4 regions of the Streptomyces sp. N35 genome follow, and region 3 is predicted to be linked to each of the others. Evidence: riboswitches for the same ligand, from Rfam matches in the RefSeq annotation. Region 3 holds a riboswitch; each other region holds the start of a gene.
What was found. A riboswitch is a leader RNA that binds a small molecule or an ion and turns the genes downstream of it on or off. The one in region 3 is predicted to bind cyclic di-AMP.
Positions count from the first base shown of each region.

Region 1: it holds a riboswitch for cyclic di-AMP, as region 3 does, so the genes downstream of both, JAO81_RS02610 (peptidoglycan DD-metalloendopeptidase family protein) here and JAO81_RS32030 (M23 family metallopeptidase) in region 3, are expected to answer to the same signal.
Region 2: it holds a riboswitch for cyclic di-AMP, as region 3 does, so the genes downstream of both, JAO81_RS27500 (C40 family peptidase) here and JAO81_RS32030 (M23 family metallopeptidase) in region 3, are expected to answer to the same signal.
Region 4: it holds a riboswitch for cyclic di-AMP, as region 3 does, so the genes downstream of both, JAO81_RS28185 (transglycosylase family protein) here and JAO81_RS32030 (M23 family metallopeptidase) in region 3, are expected to answer to the same signal.

Region 1 covers NZ_JAEIMH010000003.1:166,654-174,227, forward strand. Annotated here, with positions in the region: gene JAO81_RS02580 (pentapeptide repeat-containing protein) at 1-530, shown strand, start outside; gene JAO81_RS02585 (glutamate dehydrogenase) at 596-1,777, shown strand; gene JAO81_RS02590 (TetR/AcrR family transcriptional regulator) at 1,821-2,441, shown strand; gene JAO81_RS02595 (SIMPL domain-containing protein) at 2,541-3,305, opposite strand; gene JAO81_RS02600 (STAS domain-containing protein) at 3,652-4,080, shown strand; gene JAO81_RS02605 (SGNH/GDSL hydrolase family protein) at 4,092-4,916, opposite strand; partial or broken gene JAO81_RS02610 (peptidoglycan DD-metalloendopeptidase family protein) at 5,099-6,013, opposite strand; cyclic di-AMP (ydaO/yuaA leader) riboswitch at 6,017-6,181, opposite strand; gene JAO81_RS02615 (alpha-galactosidase) at 6,457-7,574, opposite strand, start outside.
Region 2 covers NZ_JAEIMH010000056.1:37,149-44,722, reverse strand. Annotated here, with positions in the region: gene JAO81_RS27505 (AfsR/SARP family transcriptional regulator) at 1-2,651, opposite strand, end outside; cyclic di-AMP (ydaO/yuaA leader) riboswitch at 2,987-3,148, shown strand; gene JAO81_RS27500 (C40 family peptidase) at 3,155-4,321, shown strand; gene JAO81_RS27495 (hypothetical protein) at 4,386-4,739, opposite strand; gene JAO81_RS27490 (C40 family peptidase) at 5,045-6,094, shown strand; gene JAO81_RS27485 (DoxX family protein) at 6,123-6,503, opposite strand; gene JAO81_RS27480 (hypothetical protein) at 6,581-7,108, opposite strand; gene JAO81_RS27475 (contact-dependent growth inhibition system immunity protein) at 7,160-7,574, opposite strand, start outside.
Region 3 covers NZ_JAEIMH010000076.1:8,553-16,126, reverse strand. Annotated here, with positions in the region: gene JAO81_RS32060 (DUF5994 family protein) at 150-614, shown strand; gene JAO81_RS32055 (DUF5994 family protein) at 797-1,351, shown strand; gene JAO81_RS32050 (hypothetical protein) at 1,357-1,638, shown strand; gene JAO81_RS32045 (hypothetical protein) at 1,676-2,221, shown strand; tRNA gene JAO81_RS32040 (tRNA-Met) at 2,403-2,476, opposite strand; gene JAO81_RS32035 (PP2C family protein-serine/threonine phosphatase) at 2,749-3,927, shown strand; cyclic di-AMP (ydaO/yuaA leader) riboswitch at 4,129-4,282, shown strand; gene JAO81_RS32030 (M23 family metallopeptidase) at 4,294-5,343, shown strand; gene JAO81_RS32025 (aldo/keto reductase) at 5,544-6,488, shown strand; gene JAO81_RS32020 (PrsW family intramembrane metalloprotease) at 6,524-7,574, opposite strand, start outside.
Region 4 covers NZ_JAEIMH010000059.1:9,827-17,400, reverse strand. Annotated here, with positions in the region: gene JAO81_RS28200 (DUF501 domain-containing protein) at 1-88, opposite strand, end outside; gene JAO81_RS28195 (septum formation initiator family protein) at 137-628, opposite strand; gene eno (phosphopyruvate hydratase) at 739-2,025, opposite strand; gene JAO81_RS28185 (transglycosylase family protein) at 2,367-3,056, opposite strand; cyclic di-AMP (ydaO/yuaA leader) riboswitch at 3,060-3,249, opposite strand; gene JAO81_RS28180 (transglycosylase family protein) at 3,456-4,526, opposite strand; gene JAO81_RS28175 (cytochrome P450) at 4,731-6,026, opposite strand; gene JAO81_RS28170 (nucleoside triphosphate pyrophosphohydrolase) at 6,023-7,021, opposite strand; gene JAO81_RS28165 (DUF4230 domain-containing protein) at 7,120-7,574, opposite strand, start outside.

The sequences.
Region 1 (7,574 bases), on a different contig from region 3:
CGGTCTTCCCGGTCGTCCGGCAGCTGCAGGAACTGCTCCGCCATCTCGCCGAGGCCCTCACACTCGAAGCCGCCCTCCCCATGCGCCGAGAGCTGCTCGCCTCGTACGAGGGGGTCGACGCCCTCACCCGCAAGGACGCCGACACGCTGCTCGCCGCCGATGTCCCGGCCGTACGGCACGAGGTCAACGCCCTGCTCCTGCGCGCCGGCGACCTCCACCGCGCAAAGGCACCCGGCAGGCCCCGCAACCACCGCGGCGCCGACCTGTTCGCCGCACGCTTCGCCAAGGCCGATCTGCGCGGCGCCAGCCTGCGCGGCGCGATGCTCGTCGCCGCCGACCTCAGGGGCGCCGACCTGCGCCGGGCGGACCTGATCGGCGCGGATCTGCGCGATGCGGACCTCTCGGGCGCGGACCTGCGCGACACGGTCTACCTCACCCAGTCCCAGCTGGACGCGGCCAAGGGCGACGCCCGGACCCAGCTGCCCGACGGGCTGCACCGCCCGTCGCACTGGGCGCCCGGCCAGCGTTGACATGTCCGCGGACGCCTCCCGATACTGAACGGCCGATCAGTAGCCGCTCCCCCCACGGAGGCACGATGCCCGACACGCCGCTGCTCACCCTCACCTGGACCGACCACGTCACCGGTCACCGAGGACACCTCGTCGTGGACCGGTTGGTGCGCGGGGTCAGCAGCGGGGGCCTGAGAATGCGCGCGGGCTGCACCCTCGAGGAAGTGGCCGGTCTGGCACGCGGGATGTCCATGAAGGAAGCCCTGCACTACCGGCCCGGCGCCCGGTACATCCCGCTCGGCGGCGCCAAGGGCGGCATCGACTGCGACCCGCGCTCCCCCGAGGCGCATGGCGTGCTCGTCCGCTATCTGCAGGCGATGCGCCCGTACGTGGAGAGCTTCTGGACCACGGGCGAGGACCTCGGCCTCACCCAGGACGTGGTCGACAAGGCGATGGCGGAGGCCGGTCTGGTCTCGTCGATCCAGGCCGTGTACCCGCTGCTCGACGACGAGACCGCGGCGCGGCAGCGGCTCGCGGACGCCTTCGCGCTGCGGGTGGACGGCATCGGTCTCGACGAGCTCGTCGGCGGCTGCGGCGTCGCCGAGTCCGCCCTCGCCGCCCTGGACCGCGCGGGCAGCCCGTACGCGGGGACCCGGGTCGCCGTGCAGGGACTCGGCACCATGGGCGGCGCGACGGCCCGCTTCCTCGACCGGGCCGGCCTGAAGGTGGTCGCGGTGGCCGACGTCCGGGGGACCCTCACCAACCCGGACGGTCTCGACGTCGAAGCGCTGCTCGCCGCGCGCGACGCGTACGGCGCCGTCGACCGCGCCGCCCTGCGCCCGGCCGACCGTCAACTGCCCGGCGACGCCTGGCTGTCGGTGGACGCGGACATCCTCGTCCCCGCCGCCGTGTCGTATGCGATCGACGAGCGCAATCAGGGACGGATCACGGCCCGCTGGATCGTCGAGGCGGCCAATATGCCGGTCCTGCCCGAGGCCGAGCGGCTGCTCGCCGAGCGCGGGATCACCGTGCTGCCCGATGTCGTGGTCAACTCCGGTACCAACGCCTGGTGGTGGTGGACGCTCTTCGGGGACATCGGCGCCGACGCCGACGAGGCGTTCGCGTACACCGGCCGAGCGCTGCGCGATCTGGTGGACGCGATCCTCGAACGGGCCGCGGCGGACGGCGTCTCCCCCCGCTCGGCCGCGCATGCGCTCGCCGGGGAGCGGCTGGCCGAGATCGCGCGGCGCTACGGCCACCACCGCTGACCCCGGGCCCGCCCGGGCCGGGATCGCCAACTAGGGTGAGCGCGTGGCAAGGGTCCGGTTGAGTGTGGAGGAGCGGCGCGAGGAACTGTTGCGCGCCGCCGTCGAGCAGATCGAGCAGCGCGGTGTCGCCGCTGTCCGGATCGCCGACGTGGCCGCCTCGCTCGGGGTCAGCAACGCCCTTGTCCTGTACCACTTCTCGACCAAGGAGAAGCTGGTCGCCGCGGCGTTCGCGTACGCCGCCGAGGGCGATCTCGCCCATCTGCACAAGCTCCTGGGCCGTCGCACCACGGCGCTGCGCCGGCTGCGCGCCGCGATCCGGTGGTACGCGCCGACCGGCAGCGCCAAGGGCTGGCGGCTGTGGATCGAGGGCTGGGCCGCGGGTCTGCGCGAGCCGGTGCTGCGCCAGGTGACACGGGACGTCGACCAGCAGTGGAAGTGCGCGCTCGCCGAGGTCATCGGCGAGGGGGTCGAGGCGGGCGAGTTCCGCTGCCCGGATCCGGCCGCGGCCGCGCTGCGTCTGACCGCGCTGCTCGACGGCCTCGCCGTGCAGAACACCGCATACGCCGCCGGCCCCTCCCGCACGACCATTCTGACCTGGGTGGACGAGGCACTGGCGCGTGAACTGGGCCTGGCCCGGGAGGCGTTGACACGGAACGCGCGCTGAGCGCGACGGCCCGGGGACACACGCGCGCTGAGCGCGACGGCCCGGGGGACATGCGAGTCCACCGGGCCGTACCGTCCGTTGCGATGCCGATCCGTTGGCTCAGCGCAGTTCGTACACCTCGGTCACCGTGACCCGGTCCTCGATCTCGCCGGGCGCGACCGGCACGCCTTCCTTGTCGAACTGCACCGCCGGAAGCGCCACCGGCCGCGGCATCCCGCTGTCGCCCTCGTTCACGGACACGAGACGCCCCAGCTTCATGCCGCTGAGCTCGGCGTACTGGGCGGCCTTGGCGTGTGCGTCCCTGTGCGCCGCCGTACGGGCCCGCTCGCGCAGCTTGCGGGTGTCGGCGACGTCGAAGGCCACCGAGTGGATCCGCCCCGCGTCGCCGGCGGCGTCCATGACCTTCTGCAGAACCGAGCCGGCCTTGTCGATGTCGCGGACGCGCACCGAGAAGACCTGTCCGGCCTGGTAGCCGGTGACCTTGCTGGCACCGTTCGGCTCGTGCTGGGTGACGGCCGAGACGTTGAGGCTCTCGGTGCGGACGTCCTTCTCCGCGATGCCCGCCTCGCGCACGGCGGCGAGCATCGCGTCGGCCGCCTTGTTCTGCGCGGCGAGCGCCTGCTGTGCGGTCTTCGCGGTGGTCTCGACGCCGATGTGCAGGATGGCGATGTCGGGCGCCGCCGTGGCCTGCCCGTCACCGGTCACGGTCACGAGGGCGGGCGCGGGGGCGGGAGCGCTGTGCGGTGCGGGGGCGGCCGGCTCCGCGGCGAGTGCGGGGACCGCGCCCGCCGTGAGCATGCCGCCCGCGAGGGCGGCTGCCGCCGCGGCGCGGGCGACGAGCGGGGACGGAGTGCGTACGGCCATGGGGTGAGGTCCTCCGGATCGGGGGTGCGGTGCGCCCGGGCGGGGCGGCCCGGGCGCGCGGACATCCCAGCACCGACAGCCCGCCGTGCCGGTACGCCACTCCCGGCGGAACCGCCCTGTCACCTCACCGGTCCAGCCGGCAAACACCCGCCCCGCACCCGCGAACGTCAAGCGGGGCCCCTCAAATTCACGCCATCGAGTGACAGCACTCCGGCGCACGACCCCGACTTCATGCACGGCGCTTAGATTCGGCGCCGGACACCCCGGCCCCCGGTGTCGCCCGAGCTGCGACAGCAGACGACCTGGGGGAAAGGTGTTTCCCGACGCTCAACAGTCCACGCCCCTGATGCGACGCGATGGCGAGCGGCTCACCGTGGAGCTGCACGGCGAGCTGGACGTGGCCATGGTCCTGGACATCGAGGACCCGCTGCTCCAGGAGCTTCGCCTGCCGACGGCCGAACTCGTCCTCGACATCCGCCTGTTGACCTTCGTCGACTGCAGCGGGATCGCCCTGATCGAACGGCTCCGGGCGCGCCTCGGCCTGACCGACGGCCGTATGGTCCTGATCTGCACGGACCCGTTCGTGCTGCGCATCCTCACGTACCTGGGCGTACCCGACTCCGTCCCGGTCCTCGCCAGCCCTCCGTACGACGCTTACCGGGCGCACCCGTCGGCCGACGGGGGGCCGCGGGGGGGGCGGCCGGCCGGGGGCCGCGGAGGGATCAGGGGAGCACAGGGGGGTCGGCCCGCAGGGGACCGCAAAGGGAGCAGCTGACCGCGAAGGGATCAGCCGACAGGCGCCTTCAAGGGCAGCAGATCCGGCCGCTTCGCCGACACATGGTCACCCGAGGACTCCCCCCTCAGCCGGCGCCCGATCCACGGCACCAGGTACTCCCGCGCCCACTGGATGTCGTCCCGGCGCACCGCGAGCGCGGTGCGCGGCGGCAGCTCGGGCCAGGCCTGGTCGGGGTCGGCGGGGATCTCCAGGCCGAGCACCTGGGCGGCCCGCAGCGCGACACGGGTGTGGCCCTCGGGCGACAGATGCAGCCGGTCGCCGTCCCAGGCGCGCCGGTCCTGCACCGAGCGCAGCGACCACAGATCGAGCACCGGGCACCCGTAGCGGTCGGCGATGGCCCGTACATGCGCGGTGTACGTGGCGATCTTTCCGCGCAGATGCCGGAGAACCGGCACGTCGCGGGTGTCGAAGCCGGTGGTCACGACGACCGTGCCGACGGCCGCCGTCAGATCGGCGACGGCCCGCTCGAAGCGTTCGGCGACATCGTCGGGGTCGGTGCCCGGGCGGATGATGTCGTTGCCGCCGGCGCAGAAGGAGACCAGTTCCGGCGCGAGCTCCTTGGCGCGCGGAACCTGGTCCTCGACGATCTGGTCGAGCAGCTTTCCGCGGACCGCCAGGTTGGCGTAGCGGAAGCTGTGCTCGGGGTGGCGGTCGGCGAGCAGCACGGCGAGCCGGTCCGCCCAGCCGACGAAGGCGCCATCGGGGCCAGGGTCTCCGACGCCTTCGGTGAAGCTGTCGCCGATGGCCACATAGGAGGCGAAAACCGCCGGGGTCACGGCGGTGAGGGCTGCGGGTGTCGTCGAATCGTCTGCCACGTCGGCATATTTTTCACCCCGGTACGTGACCTACGCCACCGTAGGTGCCTCTTGACGGCTGGTGAGATAGGACACTCGTAAAGTCTCGTCCAACCTGGAATACGCCTCAAAATCCCAAATGCCAGGTAGTCCGGGGCCCATGGGGCCCCGGCACCGGGCGGGGCCTCCGGGGGCCGGGGGGAGAGCGATACGCCGTACGAGCGCAGGTACGCGACGGGGTCCATGTCCGAGCCGTAGCCCGGGCCGGTGCGGACCTCGAAGTGCAGGTGCGGTCCGCTGGAGTTGCCGGTCGAGCCGACGAGGCCGATCTGCGTACCGCCCGCGACGCTCTGGCCGGTGGACACCGACAGCTGCGACATATGGGCGTACTGCGAGTAGCGGCCGTCGGCGTGCTGGATGACGACCTCGTTGCCGTACGAGCCGCTCCAGCCCGCGGAGACGACGGTGCCCTCGCCGATGGCCTTGACCGGGGTGCCCGAGGCGGCCGCGAAGTCGGTGCCGGTGTGGTAGCCGCTGGACCACATGGAGCCCGCGGTGCGGTACTGGGTGGAGACACCGGCGGCGACCGGGGCGGTGAAGCCGGAGGTGGTGGCGGCGGCCTGCTCGGCCTTGGGCGCGGGAGCCTCGGCGGCCGGTGCTTCGGCCGTCCCGGCAGTGCCGGCGTCGCTCCGCACGGAGGACTTCGAGGCGTCCGCCGGCGCCTCCTTCGCCGTGCCGGTGGCTCCGGCGGCGGCCTGTACCGCGGCTCCGATCTTGAGCTTCGCGCCGGGCACGATCAGGCGCGGGTCGTCGCCGATGACCTTCTTGTTCGCGGCGTACAGCGGCTTCCAGCCGCCCTCGATGCCGAGGTCGTCGGCTATCGCGGAGAGCGAGTCGCCGGTGACGACGGTGTAGGTCTTGTCGGCCGACTCGGCCTTCTTGACCGGCACGCTCTGCACCGGGGCACTGGCCACCGCCGCGGCCTGCGGCGTGGCGGCCTGGGCGCCGGTCGCACCGAGCAGCGGAAGGGCGAGGGCGGCGCCACCCGTGCCGGCGACGGCGAACGAGCGGGTGAGGCGGGCGGACTTGGGACGGCGGTGCTTACCCTTCGCGGGCATGGCGCATTCCTTCTCCGTCGCCTGCGAGGTGAGCTGTCGGGTTAGGACTGGAGATGTCCCGTCGCACCAGGCGACTTCACCCCAAGCCGCTCCGGTGGGACCGGAAACGGCGTCTTACCGTTGGGTCCCCCGCTCCTGCCGTGCACGGGTGTGGGGCGAATTCCGGTGGCGGCAGGATTGGGCGTCCACCGGGTTGTCGGTGACCGTAAGGGAGCGGTGAGGCGGAAAACAAACATCTCAATTCCCTTGGACCACACAGGAGCTGATCCATTCCGGGAATTACCGTCACCCTGCGTGGATAAACGATCTTTACCATCCGCATACCCAGCGGAATTCACCGACGGAGATCGCCACACACCGTCACGTATATGATCCCGCTCACGCCCGAAACGCCACCACCCTTTACTTCAGGGCCAGTTACCCCTTAGGTCCCGAATCGGGCATTAGGGGCGCACCCGACGGAACCGGTAGACACCGGCATCGAAGTCCCCTTTGAGGCCCGTGCGCAGTCCGTGGTGCAGCAGGACCGAGCCCCGGTACACCTCGTCCGTCCCGAGGAGTTCGTACGAGGCGTCGGCGGCGATCCCGTGCAGGCGCACCCGCGCCACGGGCTCTCCGTACCGCTGGGCCTGCAGCCACGCCAGGACGACGAGCTCGTCCCCGCGTACGTACTGCACCGCGCTCAGTCCGCCCCGCGGGGCGCGCAGCCGGTGCAGTTCGCCGAGCTGGACGGTGTCCCGGATCTCCTTGTAGAGCGAGACCCACGAGCGCGCCTCGTCGCGTTCCTGCCGTGTCCACTCGGCGAGGTCACCGCCGACTCCGAGCACCCCCGCCATCGCGCTCACGAAGCGGAAGCGCAGCGAGCTGACCCGTCCATTCAACTGCACGTTCGGGCTGTCGGTGACCCAGGCGGCCATGACCCGCGCCGGGTGGACGTGGGTGAATCCGTGCTGGATGTCGAGCCGGTCGAGGGGGTCGGTGTTGTCCGAGGTCCACACCTGGTCGGTGCGGCTCAGCACGCCCAGATCGATACGCCCGCCACCGCCCGAGCAGGATTCGAAGGCCACCCCGGGATGGGTCGCGCGCAGTCGGTCGAGCAGTCGGTAAAAGGCATGCACATGCTCATTCCAGAGCTTCTGCGGATAGGCCTCGCCCGGCCAGCCGGCATCGGTGAAACACCGGTTGAAGTCCCACTTCACATAGTCGATCGGCGCCGAGGAAAGCAGCGTGTGCAGCTGCTCCCACAGATACTCCTGGACGTCTTCGCGCGCCAGATTGAGCACCAGCTGGTTACGGAATTCGGTGCGTGTACGACCGGGATGGTGCTGCACCCAGTCGGGATGCGACCGGTACAGATCGCTGTCGGCGTTCACCATTTCCGGCTCGACCCAGATGCCGAACTGCATACCGAGTGCGTGCACTTCATCGGCCAGGGGCTTCAGACCGCCGGGGAAGCGATCCGGGTTGGGGGTCCAGTCGCCCAGCCCGGCCCGGTCGCTGACCCGCGCCCCGAACCAGGCGTCGTCCACGACGAACAGCTCCACGCCCATCTCGGCCGCGT
Region 2 (7,574 bases), on a different contig from region 3:
GAGCCGTCGAGGGCGAGCGCGGCGGTGGCCGTGTCGAGGGCCGACTTCCATTGCCGGGCGTCGAGCCGGTGCCGGGCGAGGTGGTGCAGGGCCAGGCGTTCGCTGGGCAAGTCGCCTGCCGCGCGCGCCAGTTCCGCCGCCCGTACGCACCCTTCGGCGGCCTCCCGCGGGCTACCGAGTGCGGCCTGGGCGAGCGACAGGTTGACAAGCGCCGTGGCCTCGCCGTGCGGATCTCCCGCGCGGGACGCGAGCGCCGGGGCGGCCTCCAAGTGTTCCAGCGCCTGCCCGACGAGGCCCTCCTCGGTCAGAACCCAGCCGAGCAGCGCGAGGACCCGGCCCTCCGCCCGGAGGTCTCCGTCGGCGCGGGCGGCCTCAAGTGCCGTACGCAGCAAGGGAGTCCAGCCGTCACGGACCCGCCAGGCCATCTGCGGCCACAGACCGAGCACGATCCGCCAGGTTCTGCCGTGCAGTCCGGCGGTGTGCGCGGCGCCCACCGCCAGGGTCAGATCGTCGCGTTCGGCGGCGTACCAGGCCATGGCGTCCTCGCGGCCGCGGAACTCCCGTATGGCCGAGGGCTGTTGGAAGTCGGCGGGCAGATCGAAGCACGGCTCGTCGCCAGGTTCGGCGGCGTCCGCCGCGGCCAGGGCGGTGGCCACGGTGTGGTCGAGCCCCCGCAGCAGCGCCTCCGGTCCGGCGTCCAGGCCGCGCGCGTACAGCCGTACGAGATCGTGCAGCGTCCACCGGCCCGGCGCCGTGCGGATGACGAGGTGGGCCGCGGCGAGCCGGTCGAGGGCGGCCTCCGCCGCGTCCGGGTCCGTACCCGCGAGGGCGGCGGCGGTGTAGCGGTCGAAATGGGTGCCGGGGTGCCTGCCGATGTGGGCGAAGTGGTGCGCGGCGGCCGCGGGAAGCCGGCTCGCGGTGAGCCGCAGGGCGGCGCGCACGCCCGTGTCCTCCACGTCCAGGAGGCTCAACCTGCGGGAGGCGTCGGACAGTTCGGCGCTCATCTCGCTCAGCGACCAGTCCGGCTGGTCCGCGAGGCGGGCGGCGGCGACCCGCAGGGCGAGCGGCAGACCGCCGCAGAGTTCGGCGAGGCGGCGCGCGGCCACCGCCTCCGCGAGGACCCGCTCCTTGCCGAGCACGGCGGCGAGCAGCGCGGTGCCGTCGTCCGGGCCGAGGACGTCGACGGGCACGGGCCGGGCGGCGTCGGAGGCGATCAGACCGCGCAGCCGGTAGCGGCTGGTGACGACGGTGACGCAGTCGGTGCCGCCCGGCAGCAGCTCTCTGACCTGGGCGGAACCGTGCGCGTTGTCCAGTACGACGAGAAGCCGGCGGTCGGCGGCAAGGGAACGGAACAGCGCGGACGCGCCCTCGGCCGACTCGGGGATCCGGTGCGGCGCGACCCCGAGCGCGAGCAGGAATTCACGCAGCACGTCGATACGGGGCACGGTGCCGGTGTCGCTGAAGCCGCGCAGGTCGGCGTAGAGCAGTCCGCCGGGGAACGCGGCGCGGTTGCGGTGCGCCCAGTGCACCACGAGGGCCGTCTTGCCCACGCCCGCGGGCCCGGTGACCAGGCACACGGGGGCCTCCCCCGCGGCGGCGCGGGACAGGGCGGTGAGTTCGGCGGCCCGGCCGTGGAAGCCGCGCGGCATGCGGGGCAGGAGGTCGATGGTGTCGGCGAGGGGGGTGGGAGACGGCGGCTCGGGAGCGTGCGGCTCAGCAGCGTGCGGTCCGGGATAGTACGGCTCGGGAGCGTGCGGTCCGGGAGAGCGCGGCTCGGGAGCGAGCGGTCCGGGAGAGTGGAGTTCGGGAGAGTGCGGCTCCGGTTGCAGGGGCGCCATGGGTGTCATCGACGGCGAGGAGGGTTCCGCCGCGATGCCCGTGCCGCCGCGCGCACCTCCCGCCCCGCCCAGCTCCTCCCCCCGCAGCGCCACCGCATACGCGTCCGCCAGCTCGTGCCCCGGATCTACGCCCAGCTCATCGGCGAGCAGCCGCCGCGTGCGGTGGAACCGGTCCAGCGCTTCCGAACGGCGGCCCGCCCGCTGCAGGGCCGTCATCAGCGCGGCCGCCAGCGATTCGCGCAGCGGATGAACGTCCGCCTCCACGCGCAGTACGGCCGCGGCCCGCGCGTGCTCGCCGAGCCGTGTGTACTCGGCGGCCAGCAGTTCCACGGTGGCGAGCCGCAGTTCCTCCAGCGCGTGCGCGGCGGCCTGCAGCGGCGGGCTCGGGTGCGCTCCGGTCAGGGCGGGACCCTGCCACAGCGAGAGGGCCTCCTGGTACATCGCGACGGCGTCGGCCGGCGTCCGCTGACCGCGGGCCAGCGCCACCAGTTCCTCGAAGCGGTGGGCGTCCAGGAGGCTCTCCGGCATGCGCAGCACGTACGCCGTGCCCTGGGTGAGCAGTTCGACGCCGTACACGTCCGCTTCCACCCCTGCGAACAGGGCCCGCAGCCGCGACACATGGCCCTGGATCACGCTCCGGGCCCGCGTCGGCGGCTCGTGGTCCCACAGCGCGGCCGTCAACTGGTCCACGGGAACGGGGTGGTTGGGCCGCAGCAGCAGCGCGGCGAGCAGGCTGCGCCGCTTGGCGGGGCCGAGTGGCAGTTCACCGGTCTCGGTGGCGACGGAAACCGCTCCGAGCAGCCGGAACTCCACTTACGCAACTCCTTGTGGGGAAAGCGTCAGATTACCGGAGGGTTTGCAGGAGGAATCGCTGGAGGAGCCGGGGAGGAGCGGGAAGGAGTCGGGGAGGAGCCGGGGAGGGGCCGGGGAGGGGCCGGGGAGGGGAGGCGTCGGAGGTCAAGGCGCCTCGGTAAAACTCCTGTTGTGGTGACAAGCGAAGACATAGGGGACGGGGGCGTCGGCGCCGAGTCGCCAAGGTCACGAAAATGTATCGGGCATATCGCACATCAACCTTCACAGCAGCCACACGAGTTGGCTAGCGTGCTTCCGGGCCGCTCGTACCCCCGCCGGCGACCATCGCCGGGACCGCGTGGCCTGCGCTGAGTCCGGGGCGTCGTCAAGGCGATCCGGAGCCGGGGACCCACCCAACACCTGGGGTGAATCGGGACGCCCCCAACGTCCCGTAGGGCAGACCTTCCATACCGCCCGAACCCGACAGCTAACCCGGTAGGCGCCAACTGGAAGGAGCGCCGGTCTTGGCGTCGCACCGCAAGCCGCGGACCAGTCGAATACGTACCTCGCATGCCGTCGGGATCACCTCGGCCGCGCTGACCTCCGTGGCGCTGCTGGCGCAGACCGCGAACGCCGCGCCCGCCGAGCCCGACAAGCCCTCCCTCGAGGAGGTGCAGAAGAAAGTCGACGATCTCTACCGCGAGGCCGGCTCCGCCACCCAGAAGTACAACCTGGCCAAGGAGAAGTCCGACCAGCAGCGCGACAAGCTGAACGACCTCCAGGACGAGGTCGCCCAGCGCACCGAGAAGGTGAACGATGCCCGGCGCGAGCTCGGCCAGATCGCGGCCGCGCAGTACCGCAACGGCACTTCGTCCGACACCGCCGTCCTTCTGCTGTCGGACAACCCCGACGACTACTTCGCGCAGCGCCAGCTGATGGGGCGGCTCTCCGGCCAGCAGCAGAAGGCCGTCGAGGACTTCAAGTCGCTCCAGACGCAGGCGAACGACAAGCGGGACGAGGCCACCGACTCCCTCGCGCAGCTCTCCGAGTCCGAGGGCGACCTCAAGACCAGCAAGCAGGACGTGCAGAAGAAGCTGGGCGAGGCGCGTGAGCTGCTGTCGAAGCTGACGGCGGAGGAGAAGGCGCGCCTCGCCGAGCTGGAGCGCAAGCGGGAGGCCGAGGCCAAGCGCAAGGCCGAGGAGCTGGCCCGTAAGCAGGCCGCGGAGGAAGAGGCCAAGCGCAAGGCGGCGGCCGAGCAGGCCGCCAAGGAAGAGGCCGCGCAGGAGGAGGCCGCCGAGGAGCCGGCCGATCCGCCCGCCTCCGACTCCGGTGACGCCTACGCGGCCAAGGCCGAGAAGGTGATCGCGTTCGCGCAGTCCCAGATCGGCAAGCCGTACGTATGGGGAGCGGCAGGTCCCGACTCGTACGACTGCTCCGGTCTCACGCAGAAGGCGTGGGCGCGGGCGGGGATCTCACTGCCGCGCACCACCTGGGACCAGGTGAAGGCCGGCACGACCGTGAGCGTCGACAACGCCAAGCCCGGTGACCTGGTCTTCTTCTACGACGACATCAGCCACGTGGGCATCTACATCGGCAACGGCGAGATGATCCACGCGCCGAAGCCGGGCGCCAACGTGCGGGTCGAGTCGATCTACTACATGCCGATCCACAGCGTCGTACGCCCGGCGTAGCGGGGAATCAGGTCCGGGCAGTCAGGACCGGGCAGTCAGGTCCGGGCAGCCAGGCCCCGGGGAATCAGGTCCACAGGGTCGCGATGAAGATGTTCGCGGTGGTCAGGGCACCGACCGCCGCGAACATCCCCTTGTCGACCTTCTCCTCGTCACGCTTCACGTAGACGAGACCGAGGATCACGATCAGGACGGCGAGCTTCACGCCGATCTTGATGTTGTTCACGGTCTGGTCGTCGGCCTGGTTGAGGCCGACCAGGGCCACGCCCGTGACCAGCATGGTGAGCGCGCCGTGCAGCATCGCCGGGGTGAAGCGCGCGGCGTTCTCGCCCATCGCCTTCATCTGCGTGAGGAAACCGCCGAGCAGCGAGGCGATACCGATGATGTGCAGCGCGACGAACACGTTGATGAGTACGTCCATGGCCCGGAGCCTAGAGGGTGCCCGAACGCCTCCTGTGTCCGGGTCCGTAGCACATCACCCGCTCGTGAACCGGCGCTTCGGGCGTATCGGTCAGCTCTCCGAGTCCCTCTGGCACGCAGCATCTCGAGCGCGGTCATATGCGGTCAGCATCCCGGCACACGAGACCACTTCCGCACTTTCCGTCACCACCCCGTGACGGAGAGGTTTAGCGTCCTTGCCCAGTGACCGGCTCCCCACCGCCGCCCGAGACAGGATCAGGACGGCAGTCGGTCACTACCGCCGGACGCGTAAGGAAGTGTCTGAGGTTGGCCGCGCATCGCAAGCCCAAACCGCGTTCGCTCACCGGCTCGATCACCGGCAATACGGCACGCACCGCACTGACCCTGGCTCTGGCCGGTGCCGCGTCCACGACCCTCTTCGAGGGATCAGGACAGGCGGAGCCCCGGCTCACCCCGGCCCAGGTGAAGGCGAAGGTCGACAAGCTCTACCACGAGGCGGAGGTCGCCACCGAGAAGTACAACGGGGCGCGGGAGAAGGCCCAGAAGGCCCGCGGCGCGATCAACGAGCTGCAGGACGAGGCCGCCCGCAAGAGCGACAAGCTGAACGAGGCGCGTACGGCGCTGGGTCATGCGGCGACCGAGCAGTACCGTTCCGGCGGGATCGACCCGACGATGCAGCTGGCCCTCGCGTCCGATCCGCAGGAGTTCCTCGACAGCGCCTCGCTCGCCGCGCAGACGGCCGGCCGGCAGGCTTCGGCCATCGAGGGCGTACGGGACGATCTGCGCGAGATCGAGCAGCTGCGCAGCGAGGCGGCCCGGCGGCTCGACGAACTGCGGGAGCACCAGGCGGCGTTGAAGCAGCGCAAGGCCGAGATCAACGGCAAGCTGGACAAGGCCCGTGAGCTGCTCGCCACGCTCTCCCCCGCCCAGCAGGCCTCCTACGCCGACGGCGCATCCGGGGACCGCGCGTCGCGCGAGATGCCCCGCGGCTCGCTCAAGGCCCCCAACGCCCGTGCCGCACAGGCTGTTTCCTTCGCGTACGGCGCGCTGGGCAGCCCTTACGTGTGGGGCGCCTCGGGCCCGGGCGCCTTCGACTGCTCGGGTCTGACGCAGGCGGCGTACCGCTCGGCGGGCGTCTCCCTGCCCCGTACGACCTATACGCAGATCAATGCGGGCCAGCGGGTGTCTCGCTCCGAACTCGCCCCGGGCGACCTGGTGTTCTTCTACTCGGGCATCAGCCATGTGGGGCTGTACGTGGGGAACGGACAGATGATCCACGCCCCGAATCCGTCGGCGCCGGTGCGGCTGGCTCCGGTGGACTCGATGCCGTTCGCGGGGGCTACGCGGGTGTCGTGAGGGCCGGGACGTGCGGCTCTCGCTGCCTTCAGAAGGCCTCGGGTCCGAACCGCCCCCAGGCGACAACGGCGGCCAGGGCGAAGTACGCGAGGTCGGCGACCACGAGCTTGAACTCCCGGCGCCTGACCCGCACGACGGCCGCCCCCGTCATCAGCATCATGATCCCGACGGCGGCGAGGGGCACGAGCACGGGCGCAATACCGGTGACGGCGGGCAGCACCAGCCCGAACGCGGCCAGCACCTCCACCGCCCCGATGCCCTTGACCCCCGCGGCACTGAACTCGTGCACCCACTCGGCACTGGACCCGAAGGCGGCGATCCGCTCTTTGGACACAGCGACTTTGAGGATGCCGCTCAAGAGGAAGGCGGTGGCGAGGAGGGCGGTGATGATCCAGAGGGTGGTGTGCATGATCTCTCCTGCGTTCGCGAGGTGCTGTCTCGTACGGGACGAGAGAGCCACTCGGTCTGTGACACGGAACGCTGCCTTCACAGCTCCGTGAACGACCAGAAGACACCGACCTCGTCGTCGGACACCGCCACCAGCCCGCAGTCGATGTCGAGTTCGCCGAGGCAGTCGATGGAGCCCTGCGGACTCATCGGGTTGCGGTCGACGCCGACGTAATGATCGTCGAAGTTCGTGTAGAACGCGGCATCGGAACCGAAGCGCTCCAGCACACAACGGGCCTCGCCCAGCAGCTCGTCCTTGCGCACCTCGATATCGGGGATGCGGCCGGCCTCGAACCACACGTCGAGCAGGGAGACGAGCCGCCACGCAGCGGGATCGGGCTCCACGGGGTGCAGGTACAGGCGCAGCTCGTCGGCCCGGTACGGCAAGAAGGGATAGGTCGGCCGGGCTCCGCTCGGCCGCGCCGCCGGCGGCCAGCGATCCACCCCCGGCCAGCGGCGGGGGTCCTCGACCTCCCGGGCCATGACGGCGGCCACGTCCTGCCCCCAGTCCTCCCGCCGTCGCGGGCCCACAGCAACGACGTCGCAGGCACCGAGGACTGTGCGCACGGCTCTCTCCCACCGGGCCGGGGTGGGACCACGGTCCGGTTCCACCACGACTCAGTCGCCCTGCAGCGGCGGACCATAGTCGGCCCGGGGCTCCCCGAGTTGCTGCGCGACCCATGCGAGCCAGCCGCCCGGACCGTACGGCTGGGGCGGATCCACCTCCATACCCAGCTCCGCTACGGCGAGGGCGTAGTCGGATTCGTCGAGGTGGAGGGCAAGCAGTTCGTGGAGTTCGCCGGTGAAACGGGCCACGAGTTGGGGGTCCGACGCGTCCACGTAGTCTCGTACCGCAGCGTCATGGTCCGTGAACTCGTCCGGCATGTCCTGCGAGAACCAGCCGCCGAGGAACTGGCCGAGTTCCGGGAAGCGGGCGTGCCACTCCCAGTGGGTGCGGGGGGCGGACGGGGGCGGGACCGCGCCCGCCTCGATGCTCGCCTTGATGTGGTCGGCGATCGTGAACAGCCAGTCC
Region 3 (7,574 bases):
CTTCCTTCACCGTACTCCTGCCGGAGGCGAATTGGCCGGGCGTACGCTGGGGTCACCGGGTGCTCCTCGTACGCCGACTCCGTTCGGCGTCGCCTCCGGCGCACCACGACACGGGCCGCGGACCTGCGGACCCAAGAGGGGCGTGCGTCATGAACGCACCGACCGCCCACCGCAGTTCGGCCGGGATTCGGCCGCCCGCCGCGTACCCGCCCGCGCGGCTCGCCCTGCGTCCGCCGACCTTCCCGGCAGGTCCGGTGTGCGGTGCCTGGTGGCCGCGCACCGACGACCTCTCCGCCGAACTGGCCGCACTCACCGATGTGTTCGATGCCTCGCGCGGCCGCGTGACCCGGATCGCCACGCACCACGGGAGCTGGGCGAAGGAGCCGCGCACCCTGCCCGTGACGGGGCACACGGTCACGGCCACCTGGTACGTGGCCGGGCTCGACCCGTACACGATCCGGCTCTTCTCGTACGGGGCCGGCCGCTGGGACCTGTTCGTCGTGCCACCGGACAGCGAGGCCGGCGCGGCCGCCCGGCTGATGAGCGCGGCGGCGGACCCCGCTCTCCATCTCACCGGCTCCGGTCTGATGGCGGCGGAGAGCGCGGCACGGTGACGGGTGGAGCGGTGCCGAATCGGACAGAGTGGCTGGTGACGCACTCGTCACCGGGGGACCCCGCAGGAGTACCGTGGAAACACCAAGGGCACTTCGAACTCCGGCATCCACGCGGGTCTCGTCCTCGGTGAGCCAAGGCATCGGGGACGGCCACCGTGTCGCCCCGAAGACGGGTCCGCATCATGACCGCGACCGCTACGTCCCTCCGTATCACCCCACCGCCCTCACCCTCCGGTGCCCGTGTGGAGCTCAAGTCCCCCACCGGCCAGGGACTGCTCGACGGCGCCTGGTGGCCCCGTTCGCGTGACCTGACCGCCGAACTCCCCGCCCTGGCCGAGGTGCTCGATCCGCTGTGGGGCCGCGTCACCCGCGTCGCCGTCAATCCGATGCTCTGGCCCGTCGTCCCCCGCAAAGTGCCCCTCGGTCACCGTGTTCTGAATGTCGGCTGGTTCGCCGCCGAACTCGACCCGCACAAACTGCTGCTGCTGGGGTACGGGACCGGCCGCTGGGACCTTCTGGTGATCCCGCCCGAGACGGATGCCGCGACGGCGGCCCGGCTGATGAGCGCCGCCTGCGCCGTGGACGGTCCCGCGCTGACCGCCACCGATCTCGTCGCCGCCGCGCTCGCCGGCCACGACGTCGCCGTACAGGACCGGCCGCAGAGTGCGCAGGAGTCATGGGAGTACGAGGGCGGCGCGACCTCCATGCACGCCGTCCCCCGTGCCGCGGGGCGGTGACCGGCATGGAATCCGCCCTCACCGCGGCCGCCTTCCTGCTGCTGATCGCCCTGGCCGCGTATGTGATCCACCGCCTCAACCTCCAGCACGCCGAGAGGATCGCCTTGCGTACGTACAGCCCCGCCCAGCCCGGCCAACGGCCCCCCACCGAGCCGGGCATCGCCGGTACGCCACCGCCGCGGCCCGCCCCGTTGCCCGCCGACCGGCACGACCATCGCGACGGAGGCCGTGGGCGGTTCGGGGCGCGCCGTCGGCGGGACCGCACCACGCACAAGCAGGCCCGCTGAACCGGGCCGCGCCGAAGGGACCGTGAGGGGAGGCCGGATGGCCGACGTGTATCTGCGCAGGCTCAGCCGATGGCAGGCCGAACAGCAGAGAGAGGCCGTCGCCGATGTGTACGTCACGGCGTACCGCGGCGCCGCCGGGGCCGAGTACCGGGACCGGGCAGGCTTTCTGCGCCGCTTCGCACGGCATGTGCAGCGCGAGGGATTCGACATGGCGGTCGCCGACGCGACCGGCCTGGCCGGCTGCGCCTACGGATACCGCCTTGACCGTGACGGGGCCTGGTGGGCCGACTTCCCCGTCGAGGTGACGCCGCAGGCGGAGCAACTCACCGCGTCCGGGCGGGTGTTCGTGCTCACCGAGCTGATGGTGCTGCCCGCGCAGCGCCGGCGCGGTGTGGCGACCCGGCTCACGGACCTGCTGCTCTCGCGCCTGGGCACGGACCTGGTGGTGGCGGGCGTCGACGGGGACAGGGCCGGGACGAGGGAACTGCTCCGCGCGTGGGGCTGGAAGGAACTGCCCGCCCCCACCGGTCGGAGCTCGCCGTCCCCGGGCCGTGAGGTGTGGGCGCGCTGGCCGGTGCGGTGAGGTGAGCGCTCCCTTGCGGTGACGTACCGGCGAGGCGCAGGCAGGGGCCCGGACGCGCGGTGCGGGGGCCTGGACGCACGGGGGAGGGATCGGACGCACGGGGCAGGGATCGGACGCACGGGGCAGAGTCCGGACGCACGAAGGCCCGGCGCGTTTTCACGTGCCGGGCCTTCGTCCTGAGTAGCGGGGACAGGATTTGAACCTGCGACCTCTGGGTTATGAGCCCAGCGAGCTACCGAGCTGCTCCACCCCGCGTCGGTAAACACAACTGTACGCCATCCGCGGGACACCTCGCGCCACGGTTTTCCGCGAGGCCGGAAATCCTGGACCCGGCGGCGCCTCCGTGACCAGGCGGGCGGCACCCGCGGTCACCTGATCGGCCCGCACGGATTCGCCGCCCGACCCGCCTGCGGGAACCCTGGTGAGGTGCGCGGCGGTGGCCCGCGGCTGCCGGGAGCGACGAAGAGGAGCTCCCGGAAACCCCGGGACACGTCACACCGGGTCGGACGGTGGCAGGAGACAGGCCGGTGGGGAAGCGAGGACGACGGCACACGGCCAAGGACGCGGACGCGTACGAGGCCCGCCCCGGGATCACCCGCACCCGCGCCTTCGTCAGGACCCTGCCGCTGCTGCTCATCGGCGGTGGACTGCTGCTCACGTTCGTGACGCCGCCCAAGTTCACCGGGGCTCCGCTCTTCTCCGCCGCGCCGCTGATCGCCGCACCGTTCTTCTCGCTGGCCAATACCCTCCTGACGGGCTTCATCGCGGTCGGTGCGCTCACCGGGCTGCACCTTTACAACGGGACCGCGGGCAAGACCGAGTCCCTCACCGAGATCGTGACGGTGGTCACCGTCGCCGTGCTCGCGGTGCTGATCAACCGGGTCGTCACCCGTAGCAGCGAGCAGCTGGCCTCCGCCCGCAGTATCGCCGTGGCCGCCCAGCGGGCCGTACTGCCGGAGCCGGCTGCCCGGATCGGGGGTCTCGAGGTCGCGGCGCGGTACGAGGCGGCGCAGGCGGACGCGTTCATCGGCGGTGACCTGTACGCGGTGCAGGACACCCCGCACGGGGTGCGGCTGATCGTGGGGGACGTACGGGGCAAGGGCCTGGGGGCGGTGGAGGCCGTGGCCGTCGTCATCGGCGCCTTCCGTGAGGCCTCCGAGCAGGAGGCCTCACTGGAAGCGGTCGCGCTCCGCCTGGAGCGGGCGCTGGCCCGCGAGGGGACCCGGCGGGACGGGCTCGACGCGGTGGAGGGGTTCACGACCGCGGTGCTCGCGGAGATCTCGCACGAACACGGCGCCGTACGGCTCATCAACCGCGGGCATCCGGAACCGCTGCTCCTGCACCCGGACGGAAGGCTGCAGATCCTCGCGCCCGAGCAGGCCGCGCTGCCGCTGGGGATGAGCGATCTGGCGTCCTGGCCGGACCGCGGGGTGACGGCCGAGCTGCCGGCGGGGGCGATGCTGCTGTTCTACACGGACGGCCTGAGCGAGGCGCGCAGCGCCGAGGGGGTCTTCTACGATCCGGCGGCGCGGCTCGAAGGGCGGATGTTCCCCGGGCCCGACTCCCTGCTCTCCGCGCTCGTCGAGGAGGTGCGCGAGCACACCGGCGGCGGAGCGCCCGACGACATGGCGCTGCTCGCGATCGCGCGGCCGGCCGCGCGGGCCGTGATGTCACCGAAGGTGACCGAGGGGCAGCCCTCCGCATAACAATTGATGCACCGTCAGAATTCTGATGACAGTGACTTGTCTCAACTTCCTTGGCGACTCGTCCGATTCCGACCCCTCGTGTCCCCTAAGTCCAGGCCAAAGCAGCTAACGATCTGTCGGAACGGCTTGGAATCCCGGGCCCCCGTCTATTAACGTTCGATAACGCAGCGCGGTCGTCCCAGCCGTCACAAGAGATGGCTCCGTGCGCACACGCTTAATCCCGCAAGGGAGCCGGGGAACCACTTTTTGGGGTGAATCGGGCATGCGGCACCTTCTTCGAAGGCGTCAACGCCCGTAGGAAACCTTCCTGTTCCGAACCCGTCAGCTAACCCGGTAGGCGAGAAGGAAGGAAAGGAGTCTGCCCTCGTGGCGACCCCCGCAGGCCGTGGTACCACCGCCGATCCGTATTTCGCGGACGGCACCCAGGAGTTCAGGTTCGATGACGAGCCCTGGGAGGAGTGGAACCCGACCGAGGAGTCCATACGTCCCGTCCGGGGCAAGCACCGAGCCGCCAAGCAGCGCGGCGGACTTGCCCGCAGCCCCCCCGTTCTCGGCGTCGGTGCCATACCCGCCGTCGGCGCGGGCGGCATAGCCACCGCTAAGGACAAGCCGCCGGTCCCGATCTCCATGCCGGACCTCGGCGAGCAGGCCAAGAAGATTCCCGTCGTCGGCTCCCTGATATCCGACGACTCCGACTCCGGTGCCGACGGGCAGTCCGGTGTCGCGCAGGCCACCGCGGCCACGCTGCCCGTGGCCGCCACCAGCTCCAGCGAGCAGTCCACCGCCGACGCGGGCGAGGCCCTGCGGGCCCGGATCCTGGAGCAGGCGCAGAACCAGGAGGACGAGGCGGACGCCGCCGCTCAGGCCGCTGCCGAGCAGGCCGCCGCCGAACTGGCCGCGAAGGCCGCCGCCGAGAAGCAGGACGCCGCCGAGAAGGCCGAGGCGGAGGCCAAGCGCAAGGCGGAGGAAGAGGCCAAGCGCAAGGCCGAGGCGGAGCGCCTGGCCAAGCTGGCCAAGAGCTACTCGCTCCCCACCACCTCGTACACGATCACTTCGACGTTCGGGCAGGCCGGTTCCATGTGGTCCTCCGGGTCGCACACGGGTCTGGACTTCGCTGCTCCCACAGGTACCCCCATCAAGTCCGTCCACACCGGCACCGTCAAGGAGGCCGGCTGGTCCGGCTCGTACGGCTACCGCACCGTGGTCGAGCTCGCGGACGGTACGGAGATCGCGTACAACCACCAGTCGTCGATCGGCGTCAGCGTCGGCCAGAAGGTCACGACCGGCGATGTCATCGGCCGCGTGGGCTCCACCGGCAACTCCACCGGACCGCATCTGCACCTCGAGGTCGAGACTTCGGGCGGCAGCCTGATCGACCCGATGGCCTGGCTGCAGAGCAAGGGCCTCAACCCCTGATTTCCGTACGGAACTTGTGAGCGCCGTAGGGGTACGGCGTACCTGAACCCCGGCAGTCCTGACGGCAACCCCCCGACGTCAGGGCTGCCGGTTTTGGGGTTCCATGGGTGATTTGCGCGCGTTTCATGGGTGCTTCACGGGGCTTCACGGGGCTTCGCGGGCAAGGAATAGCGGCTTCCCGTGCGGGTGTTGATCACTTCATGACCTCCTTGCGCCCCCTCGGCTCCTCCGACCTCGAAGTCCATCCGCTCTGCCTCGGCGGCAACGTCTTCGGCTGGACCGCCGACGAGACCCGGACCTTCGCCGTACTCGACGCGTACAGCGCGGGCGGCGGCAACTTCATCGACACCGCCGACTCCTACTCGGCCTGGGCCCCCGGCAACCAGGGCGGCGAGTCCGAGACCCTGATCGGCAAGTGGCTGGCCGCGCGCGGCAACCGTTCCGATGTCGTCATCGCCACCAAGGTCGGCGCGCACCCCGCGTACAAGGGCCTCTCGGCGGCCACCATCAAGGCCGCCGCAGAGGAGTCGCTGCGCCGGCTCGGGACCGACTACATCGACCTGTACTACACGCACTTCGACGATGAAGGCGTGCCGGTCGAGGAGATCGTCACCGCGCTCGACGCGCTGGTGCGCGAGGGCAAGGTGCGGGCCGTGGCCACCTCGAACCTCACCGCCGAACGCCTCCGGGAATCACTGGAGTTCGCCGAGCGTGAGGGCCTTGCCCGGTATGTGGCGCTTCAGCCGCACTACAACCTTGTTTCACGTGAAACGTACGAGGGTTCGAAGCAGGAGCTCGCCTCGCAGTGGGGTCTGGCCGCCGTGCCGTACTACGCGCTGGCCTCCGGCTTCCTCACCGGCAAGTACCGCCCCGGCGCCGAGGTCGACAGTCCGCGCGCGGGCGGTGCGGCCAAGCACCTGGAGACCGAGCGCGGCCGGCGGGTGCTCGATGCCCTCGACGCCGTGGCGAAGGCGCACGACGCCGAACTCGCCACGGTGGCGCTCGCCTGGCTCGCGGCCCAGCCGACGGTGGTCGCGCCGATCGCCTCGGCGCGCACCGTGGAGCAGCTGCCGGCGCTGCTCGCGGTGGGGGAGCTGACGCTCACGGACGAGGAGCTGCGACTCCTGACGGCGGCTTCCGCCTAGCAGTCCGGTCTCTGCCGTGTACGCGCGCCGCCCGCTCAGCCCGCGGGCGGCGCGTACGGGTCGGGGGCCGCGTACGGGCCGCCGAGGGGCTGCTGCGGGTGTGGGTAGCCGTACCCCGGCTGGCTCGGGATGTACGGGATGTAGGGAATCTGCGGGCCGGGCACCGTCATCGGCCCGTATGGGTTCGCGTACGGGGCGTACTGCCGCGGGAACGCCGGCGCCGTCATCCGTGCCGCATGGTCGAGAGCGGGGCGCGAGGGTCCCCGACGGGACCAGAGCGCCTGCAGCAACTCCCTTTCCCGGGCGACGAAATCGGCGCCCGCACGGCCGCTGCGGCCCCGGTGGCGCAGGAACGCCAGGGCCGTGGCGAGGGAGATGTACTCGCGGACGGTGCGCGCCACGTCCTTGCCGTGGGCCCCTGCCGCGTACTGGCGCGCCATGCGGCGGGCGCGCAGGGTGCCGAGGGCGTACGGCTCGGGGGCGGTGAGCCAGCCGGCGGCGACGTACGCGGGAAGTTCCTCGCGGACCGTGCGCAGTTCGCGCTGGCGGCTGTAGATCGTCAGCCAGGTCAGCAGGCCGAACGACGGGACCATGAAGCCGACGTAGACGAAGAAGAAGCCCAGGCCGCCGAAGGAGGCGGAGCCGTTCCACGCGGCGTGCATCCCCATCGCGAGCAGCAGGCCGGCGACCGGGAACAGGATCCGGCGGAGGCGGTGCCGGTCGGCGGCGAGGGCGGCGAAGCCGAAGCCGATGCCGGTGAGGACCGTGAACAGCGGGTGGGCGAACGGGGACATCACGATGCGGACGAAGAAGGTCGCCGCGGTGACCGAGTCGAAGCCGATGCCGTCGACTCCGCTGGCCTCGTCGGTGCCGTAGGCGTTGCCGAGATAGAGGATGTTCTCGGTGAACGCGAAGCCGGTGGCCGTGACCCCGGATATCACCACGCCGTCGACGAGACCCTTGAAGTCCCGTCTGCGGAACAGGAAGACGAGCAGGATCGCCGCCGCCTTGACCGTCTCCTCGACGACCGGGGCGACGACGGTGGCGCCGAGGGTGTCGGCGCTCGTGGGGTCGGCGGTTCTGGTG
Region 4 (7,574 bases), on a different contig from region 3:
GCGGCGGGCGGCCGAGCTGCTGCTTGAAGGCCTCGACGTCGGCGTCGGTCGGCTCGGTGCGCGGGGTGGAGGGCGGCGGGGTTTCCATGCCTGGTCTTTCCATTGAAGAGAGCGGAACAGCAAAAGAGCGGGTGGATCAGTCGTCGGCCTGGCCGGCGCGGTCCATGGTGTCGACACCGTCGAAGAGGTTCACGTACCAGGCGCGGTCGGCGGTCGCCTTGGTGTCCTTGCGGCGCTCGCGGGCGGCGGACGGGTCGACCACGGTGTAGCCGGTCTCGCCGGGGTGCACCATGTGCAGCCGCTCGCGGGCCTGGCGCTCGATATAGGCCGGGTCCTGCCAGCGGGACTTCTCGTCGCGCAGCCGCTCGGTCTCGGCGCGCTCCTCGTCGAGGAGGCGCTGCTGCTCGGCGATGTCGGCGCGCTGGGCGACGTACTGCCTTATGGGATAGGCGAGCGCCACGATCAGCGAGCAGACGACCAGCGCGAGCAGTGCCGCGCGGCCGGTGAGCCGGGAGCGACGGGCCTGGCGGCGGGTCTGGGAACGGTAGACGCGGGCGGCGGTCTGTTCACCGAGCAGCCGGATCCGGGTGGTGGTGGAGAACCGGTCCCGGTCCCTCTTCGCTCCCATGCCCTCGCCTCCCCTTACACGCGTACGTCCCCGCACACGGTACGGGACCGGGTGCGGGGACGTACGTACGACTGGCTAGAGGCCTCGGCCATCAGCCACAAACGCCGTGATCAGCCCTTGAAGCGCGGGAAGGCGCTGCGGCCGGCGTACACCGCGGCGTCGTCGAGGATCTCCTCGATACGAAGGAGCTGGTTGTACTTGGCGACGCGCTCGGAGCGGGCCGGGGCACCGGTCTTGATCTGGCCGCAGTTGGTGGCGACGGCCAGGTCGGCGATGGTGACGTCCTCGGTCTCGCCGGAGCGGTGGGACATCATGCACTTGTAGCCGTTGGACTGCGCGAGCGAGACGGCCTCGAGGGTCTCGGTGAGCGAACCGATCTGGTTCACCTTGACCAGGAGGGCGTTCGCGGAGCCCTCCTCGATGCCGCGGGCCAGGCGCTCCGGGTTGGTGACGAAGAAGTCGTCGCCGACGATCTGGACCTTCTCGCCCAGCTTGTCGGTGAGGACCTTCCAGCCCGCCCAGTCGTCCTCGAACAGCGGGTCCTCGATGGAGACCATCGGGTACGCGGAGACGAGCTCCTCGTAGTACTCGGTCATCTCCGCGGCCGAGAGGGACTTGCCCTCGAACTCGTACTTGCCGTCCTTGTAGAACTCGGAGGCGGCGACGTCGAGCGCGAGCGCGATCTGCTGGCCGGGGATGTAACCGGCCTGCTTGATGGCCTCGACGATCAGGTCGAGGGCGGCGCGGTTGGAGTCCAGGTTCGGGGCGAAGCCGCCCTCGTCGCCGAGGCCGGTGGCCAGGCCCTTGCTCTTAAGGACGGACTTCAGCGTGTGGTAGACCTCGGTGCCCCAGCGAAGGGCCTCGGAGAAGGACTCCGCGCCGATCGGGGCGATCATGAACTCCTGGATGTCGACGTTGGAGTCGGCGTGGGAGCCACCGTTGAGGATGTTCATCATCGGAACGGGCAGCAGGTGCGCGTTCGGGCCGCCGAGGTAGCGGAACAGCGGAAGGTCGCTGGCCTCGGAGGCGGCGTGGGCGACGGCGAGCGAGACGCCGAGGATGGCGTTGGCGCCGAGGGAGCCCTTGTTGTCGGTGGCGTCCAGGTCGATCATGGCCTGGTCGATGAGGCGCTGCTCGGTGGCGTCGTAGCCGACGAGCTCCGGGCCGAGCTGCTCGATGACGGCCAGAACGGCCTTCTCGACACCCTTGCCCTGGTAGCGGTTGGCGTCTCCGTCACGGAGCTCCACAGCCTCGAACGCACCGGTGGAGGCACCGGACGGAACGGCAGCACGCCCGGTGCTGCCATCGTCGAGGCCAACCTCGACCTCGACCGTGGGGTTGCCTCGGGAGTCCAGGATTTCCCGGGCTACGACGACGTCGATGGACGGCACGAGCATCTCCTTCTGGGATGTGACGCTAGAAGTGCAGGGTCGCTTTGGCCTTGCGACAAGAGCCTAACCGGCTCTGAGGCTTCGGCCAGCCGACCGCCCGTCCCCTGGGACGAAAAGAGGCCCGAAGGCCCGTAATACGGGGCAGAAGGGCCTCTGACCGGACACCTTTATTACCGGCCGGTACGGAACGGGCCGGGCATATCGGGCAGGAGCGCAAGACCCCGGCCCGGCGGGGCGGGGGGGCCGGCGCGGGGGGGGGGGAGCGTGGGGGGAATCGCCGGGGGTGGCCGGCTCGGGTGGAGCCAGCGTGGCTCGGCTCAGGTGGAGCCGGCCTGGCTCAGCTCGGCTCAGCTCAGGTGGAGCTGCTGGCCCGGGAAGATGAAGTCCGCGTCGTCGACGATGTCGTCGTTCAGCTTGAAGAGCTTCTCCCAGCCGCCCTTGACGTCATGCGCCTCGGCGATCTTCGAGAGGGTGTCGCCGGACTTCACCTTGTACTCGCCGTCACCCTTCTCGACCTTCTTGCCGGTCGGGGTCTCGACGGTGCGCTGCGAGCGGTCGGCCTTCGGAGCGGACTCGCGCTGCGGCGCGGACTCCTGCTTCGGGGCCTGCTGCTGCGGAGCGGACTCCTGCGCGGCGCCGGCGCCGTTCGAGGCGTTGGACAGGCCCACGCCACAGCTCGGCCAGGCACCCTTGCCCTGGCCCGCGAGGACCTTCTCGCCGATGGCTATCTGCTGCGCCTTGGTGGCCTGGTCGGCGGTGGGCGCGTAGGCCGTGCCGCCGTAGCCGGACCAGGTGGAGGCCGAGAACTGCAGGCCGCCGTAGTAGCCGTTGCCGGTGTTGATCGACCAGTTGCCGCCCGACTCGCACTGGGCGACCTGGTCCCACTCGGAGGTGGTCGCGGCGGAGGCGGAGCCGGCGGTCATCAGCGGCGCGGCGATCGCGGTGCCGGCGACACCGGCCAGCGTGACGGCGCGGACGGCCTTCTCGCTCTTGGTCAGACGACGGTGCTTGCCAGTGCCCTTGCCCGAAAACAGCATGGAGTTTCCCCTCACCGACGCCTGCGAGGTGAGCTGTCGGGTTCGGGTGCAGTGAGTACCCGGTGTCCGAAATGAACGTGTATCCACGTATCGATATCGGACACTTCACCCCAAGCCGGGTTGGCGGTCTCTCAACCACCGCCCACGGCGCAAACCTTGGGTCCCCCGCTCCTGCCTACGGCGCATGACGCGACGACTGTTCCCGTACGTCCGCCGGCAGGATTCGGCGTGCGGTCGTCGGGGCTCACCAATGGCGAGCGGTCACGACCGTAAACGGGCAAACGCTCGAATTTCAAAGAGAATCGGGGGCGGTGAGACCCATCTCTCACTTCCCCCGAAGCTCCTTTATTACGGACATTCGCTGCCGAACTCGCCCATGTCCCTACCCCTGTTATCGCGTCAGTTCTGACCGAGCGCCAGGTCCTGGCCAGGCACGATGAGGTTCGGGTCGTCGCCGATGACCAGGCGGTTGCCGGCGTAAAGGGAAGTCCAGCCGCCCTCGACCTGCTGGTCGTCCGCGATGCCCCAAAGGCTGTCGCCGGGCCGCACGGTGTACGCGCCGTCCGCGGCGCCCGCGTCGCGCGCCTCGTCGTCACGCGAGGCATGCCGGCCGGAGGAGCCACGGTCGGCGTCGGCGGTGTCGTCGGGGGCGCGGTCGCCGCGGTGGCGGCCGGAGGAGTCGTCGGGCGAAGTGGCGGAATCGCCGCCGGAGTTGTCGGATTCGTCACTTCCGGCGGTGCCGCCGCCCTCCGTGCCGCCCGGAGTGGGCAGGTCGTCCGGAATGCCGGAATCGTCCGAGGGGGATGAGGGGGATACGGAGGAGCCGCCGAGGTTCCAGTCGCTCTCGCCGAACAGCGGGAGGTCACCGAGGCCGGGAGTGGCCGAGGCGGAAGGGTCACCAGTCGCCGAGGCGGAGGGGGCCGAGGGGTCCGAGGGGTCCGCAGTGGCCGAGGCGGAAGGGTCCGGCGATGCGGTCGATCCGTCCGCGTCCGACGTCGCGCCGCCGTCCGCCTTCTCGGACTTGTCCGTCTTGCCGGACTCGCCCTTGCCGTCCTGGGTCTTGTCCCGCTCGCTCTCCGGCGTGGCGCTCGGCGATGCCGTCACGAGCCCGGCGATCGGCGCGCACGTGGCCCAGGCCTGCGGGCCCTGCGCCGCGACGACCTTCTCGGCCACGGCTATCTGCTCGCCGCGGCTGGCCAGATCGGCGGTCGGCGCATAGTCGAGCCCGCCGAACTCCTCCCAGGTCGTTTGGTCGAACTGCAGCCCGCCGTAGTACCCGTTGCCGAAGTTCGCACTCCACACGCCGCCGCTCTCGCACTCGGCGAGGCGGTCCCAGCTGGAGCCGTCGGCCGCGCTCGCGCCCGTCGCGCCGAACAGCGGCAGGGCGAGCGCTGAGCCGGTGACGCCGGCTGCGACGACCAGGCCGGGGACCTGGCGGGGTCGACGGTGACGACCGTTCCCGGAAAGCATGTGAACGCCTTTCGCGTGACTGCACTGCTGAGGGACCACGGGGAACTCGGGCCCGTACATACGTCAGGTCCTGGGTCCCCAGTGGCAGCTGAGCTAAGCGGTGAACGTAGCCGCATTCGAACGTCAGTCACAAGTCGATGCAGCGCAGATCACGTGAAAGTCACAGTTTTGACGAGGCGTCAGTTACTGGACGTCGTCAGCGTGTTACGAGGCAGGGCGTTCTGGGGTGAACTCGACCGGTAGCGCCCGCAATCCGCGCATGATGAGCCCCCCACGCCACCGCAAATCGCCCTCTTCTCCCGCAAGCCGGAGATCCGGCAGACGCGTGAGCAAGGTGGCGAGCGCCGCCTGTCCTTCCAGTCGGGCGAGCGGCGCGCCGAGGCAGTAGTGGATGCCGTGCCCGTAGCCGAGGTGCTGGTTGTCGCGGCGGGAGAGGTCGAGGGTGTCCGGCTGCTCGAAGCGCTCGGGGTCCCGGTCGGCGGCGGCGAGGACGACGAGGACCGGGTCGCCGACGGCGATCCCCTGGCCGCCGATGGTCAGGTCCTGGGTGGCGAAACGCCAGGTCGCGAGCTCCACCGGCCCGTCGTAGCGCAGGAGTTCCTCGACTCCCGTCTCCAGGAGGCCCCGCTCCCCCACGGCCAGCGACTCCTGGAGGCGGGCGCGCTGTTCGGGGTGACGGAGGAGTTGATAGGTCCCGTTGCCGATCAGATTGACCGTGGTCTCGAAGCCGGCGAAGAGCAGGATGAAGGCCATCGCGGCCGCTTCGTTCTCGGTGAGGTGCTCGCCGTGGTCGCTCGCGCGGATGAGACCGGAGAGCAAGTCCTCGTCCGGCGCAGGGTGTTCGGGCAGTTCGGCGCGCTTGCGGTGGATCAGCTCGGCGAGATAGCCGCGCATCTTCTTGACGCTGCGCGCGACTCCTCCGCGCGGCCCGCCGCCATGACGGATCATCATGCCCGCCCAGTCACGGAAGTCGTCCTGGTCCTCGGCCGGTACGCCGAGCAGATCGCAGATCGCGTAGATGGGGAGCGGGAAGGCGAACTCGTGGATCAGATCCGCGCTCCCCTTCCGCGCGAAGGAGTCGATGAGCTGGTCGGTGAGCTCCTGCACCCGGGGCGCGAACGCGGCGACCCTGCGCGGCGTGAACGCCTTCGAGACCAGCCGCCTGAGCCGGGTGTGGTCCGGCGGGTCGATGTTGAGCAGATGGGTCATCAGGTCGGCCTTGCGTTCACCGGGGATGCCCGTCCTGCCCTTGGCCCGCTCGTCCCCGGCGTGGTGCACCGGATTCTTGCTGAGCCGCTGGTCGGCGAGCGCCTGCTTGGCGTCGGCGTACCGGGTGACCAGCCAGGCCTCGACCCCGCTGGGCAGCGTGGTGCGGTGCACCGGGGCGTGCTCGCGCAGCCAGGCGTAGGCGGGATACGGGTCGGTGGCGAACTCCCAGGTGAAGAGTTCAGGCGGAGTTGTTCCGGTCGGCGTGGGTCCGGTCGGGGCGGTGCTGGTCACCCCTCGACCGTATCCGCCTCTCCGCTCCCCTTCTCGCCGGCCTCCACGACCCTGATCGCGTCCCGGTACGCCCGCCCCGCCGCCCGCAGTGCGGCCTCCGGGTCGATTCCCTCGGATTCCGCGCGGACGGCCAGGGCGAGCAGTTCGTAGCCGAGGCCCGTGCCCTGGGGCAGCGGAACGTCGAGCCCTGCCGTACGGACCCGTGAGGCGAGCTTGGCGGCCAGGGCGAGGCCGGGCTGGCCGAGCGGGACGCCCTCGGTGACCGAGTCGCGCTGCTTCTCCTCGGCCTTGGTGCGCAGCCAGTGCGCCTTGACCTCTTCGGGGGTCTGCGCCGTGTCATCGCCGAAGACGTGGGGGTGGCGGTGGATCAGCTTGGTGACGATGGTGCCCGCGACATCGTCGATGTCGAAGGGCTCCTCTTCGTCCTCGGCGGCGATCCGGGCGTGGAAGACGACCTGGAGCAGGACGTCGCCGAGTTCTTCGCGCAGCTCCGTACGGTCGCCCTCCTCGATGGCCTCGACGAGTTCGTAGGCCTCCTCGATGCCGTATTTCGCCAGGCCCTTGTGGGTCTGCTGCGAGGACCAGGGGCACTCGCGGCGGATGCGGTCCATGACCTGGACGAGGTCGAGGAGGCGGGCGCCCGGCAGATCGTACGAGGCCGGGAGCAGCTCGAGGTCGGGCATCCGCACCCGGCCCGAACCCGCGAGCCGGGCCAGACCGTCGGTGAGCAGGGGGTCGCCCTCGCCGCTCGCGAGCACGATCACGGTGCGGTCGCCCGCGCAGGCGTCGATCAGTTCCTCGGCGGCGGGGGTGCGCTGCTCCACGGTGACGCCCGCCTCGCGCAGATACGGGAGTTGGGGGTGGGCCGGGTCGGCGCACAGGACGAGATCGGCGCTGTGCAGAGCCTGCCAGGCCGGCCAGGACAGGAGGCCGGGGGCCACGCGGTGGGTCGTGGTGAGCAGGACGATGCGGCCGGGGGCGTCGGGAGCGTTCACGTCGGCCAACGTACCCCGCGGCCGCGTCAGGGATTCACCCGTGCCCCGGGCTTTCGCCGGGCACGCACGCGTACCGCACCGTCACCTTCGCCGGACGCTCACGCGTACCGCACCGTCACCTTCTCGAAGCCGAGCGAGGTGAGCAGGCCCTCCAGCATCGCGGTGGTGTTGCGTTCCGCGCGGGCCGTCAGGCCGCTGTCCTTGGCCGCGGCGGAGATGTGCCGGACCGCGAGCTTGTTCACCGCCTGTTCGCCGGCCGGGTTGTCGGAGAACAGGTCACCGAGCCGGTCCAGAATTCCGCGCTGCTTGGAGACGGTGTAGGAGCGGTCGGGGTCGAGCGTGGCCTTGGCGAGCTTCGCGTGCGGCAGGACGAGGGTGGCCGCGGTGCGTTCCTTGTCGACGCGGACGTTGTCCTCCTTCAGGGCGCCCAGGTCGACATAGGCGCTGGCGGTGCCGGAGCCGACGAACAGGGTGCGGGTGCCGCGGATCGCGTCGGGCAGGAACTTGGCGTCCTTCTCCAGGTCGACGACGACCTGGTAGGAGCCGGCGGCGC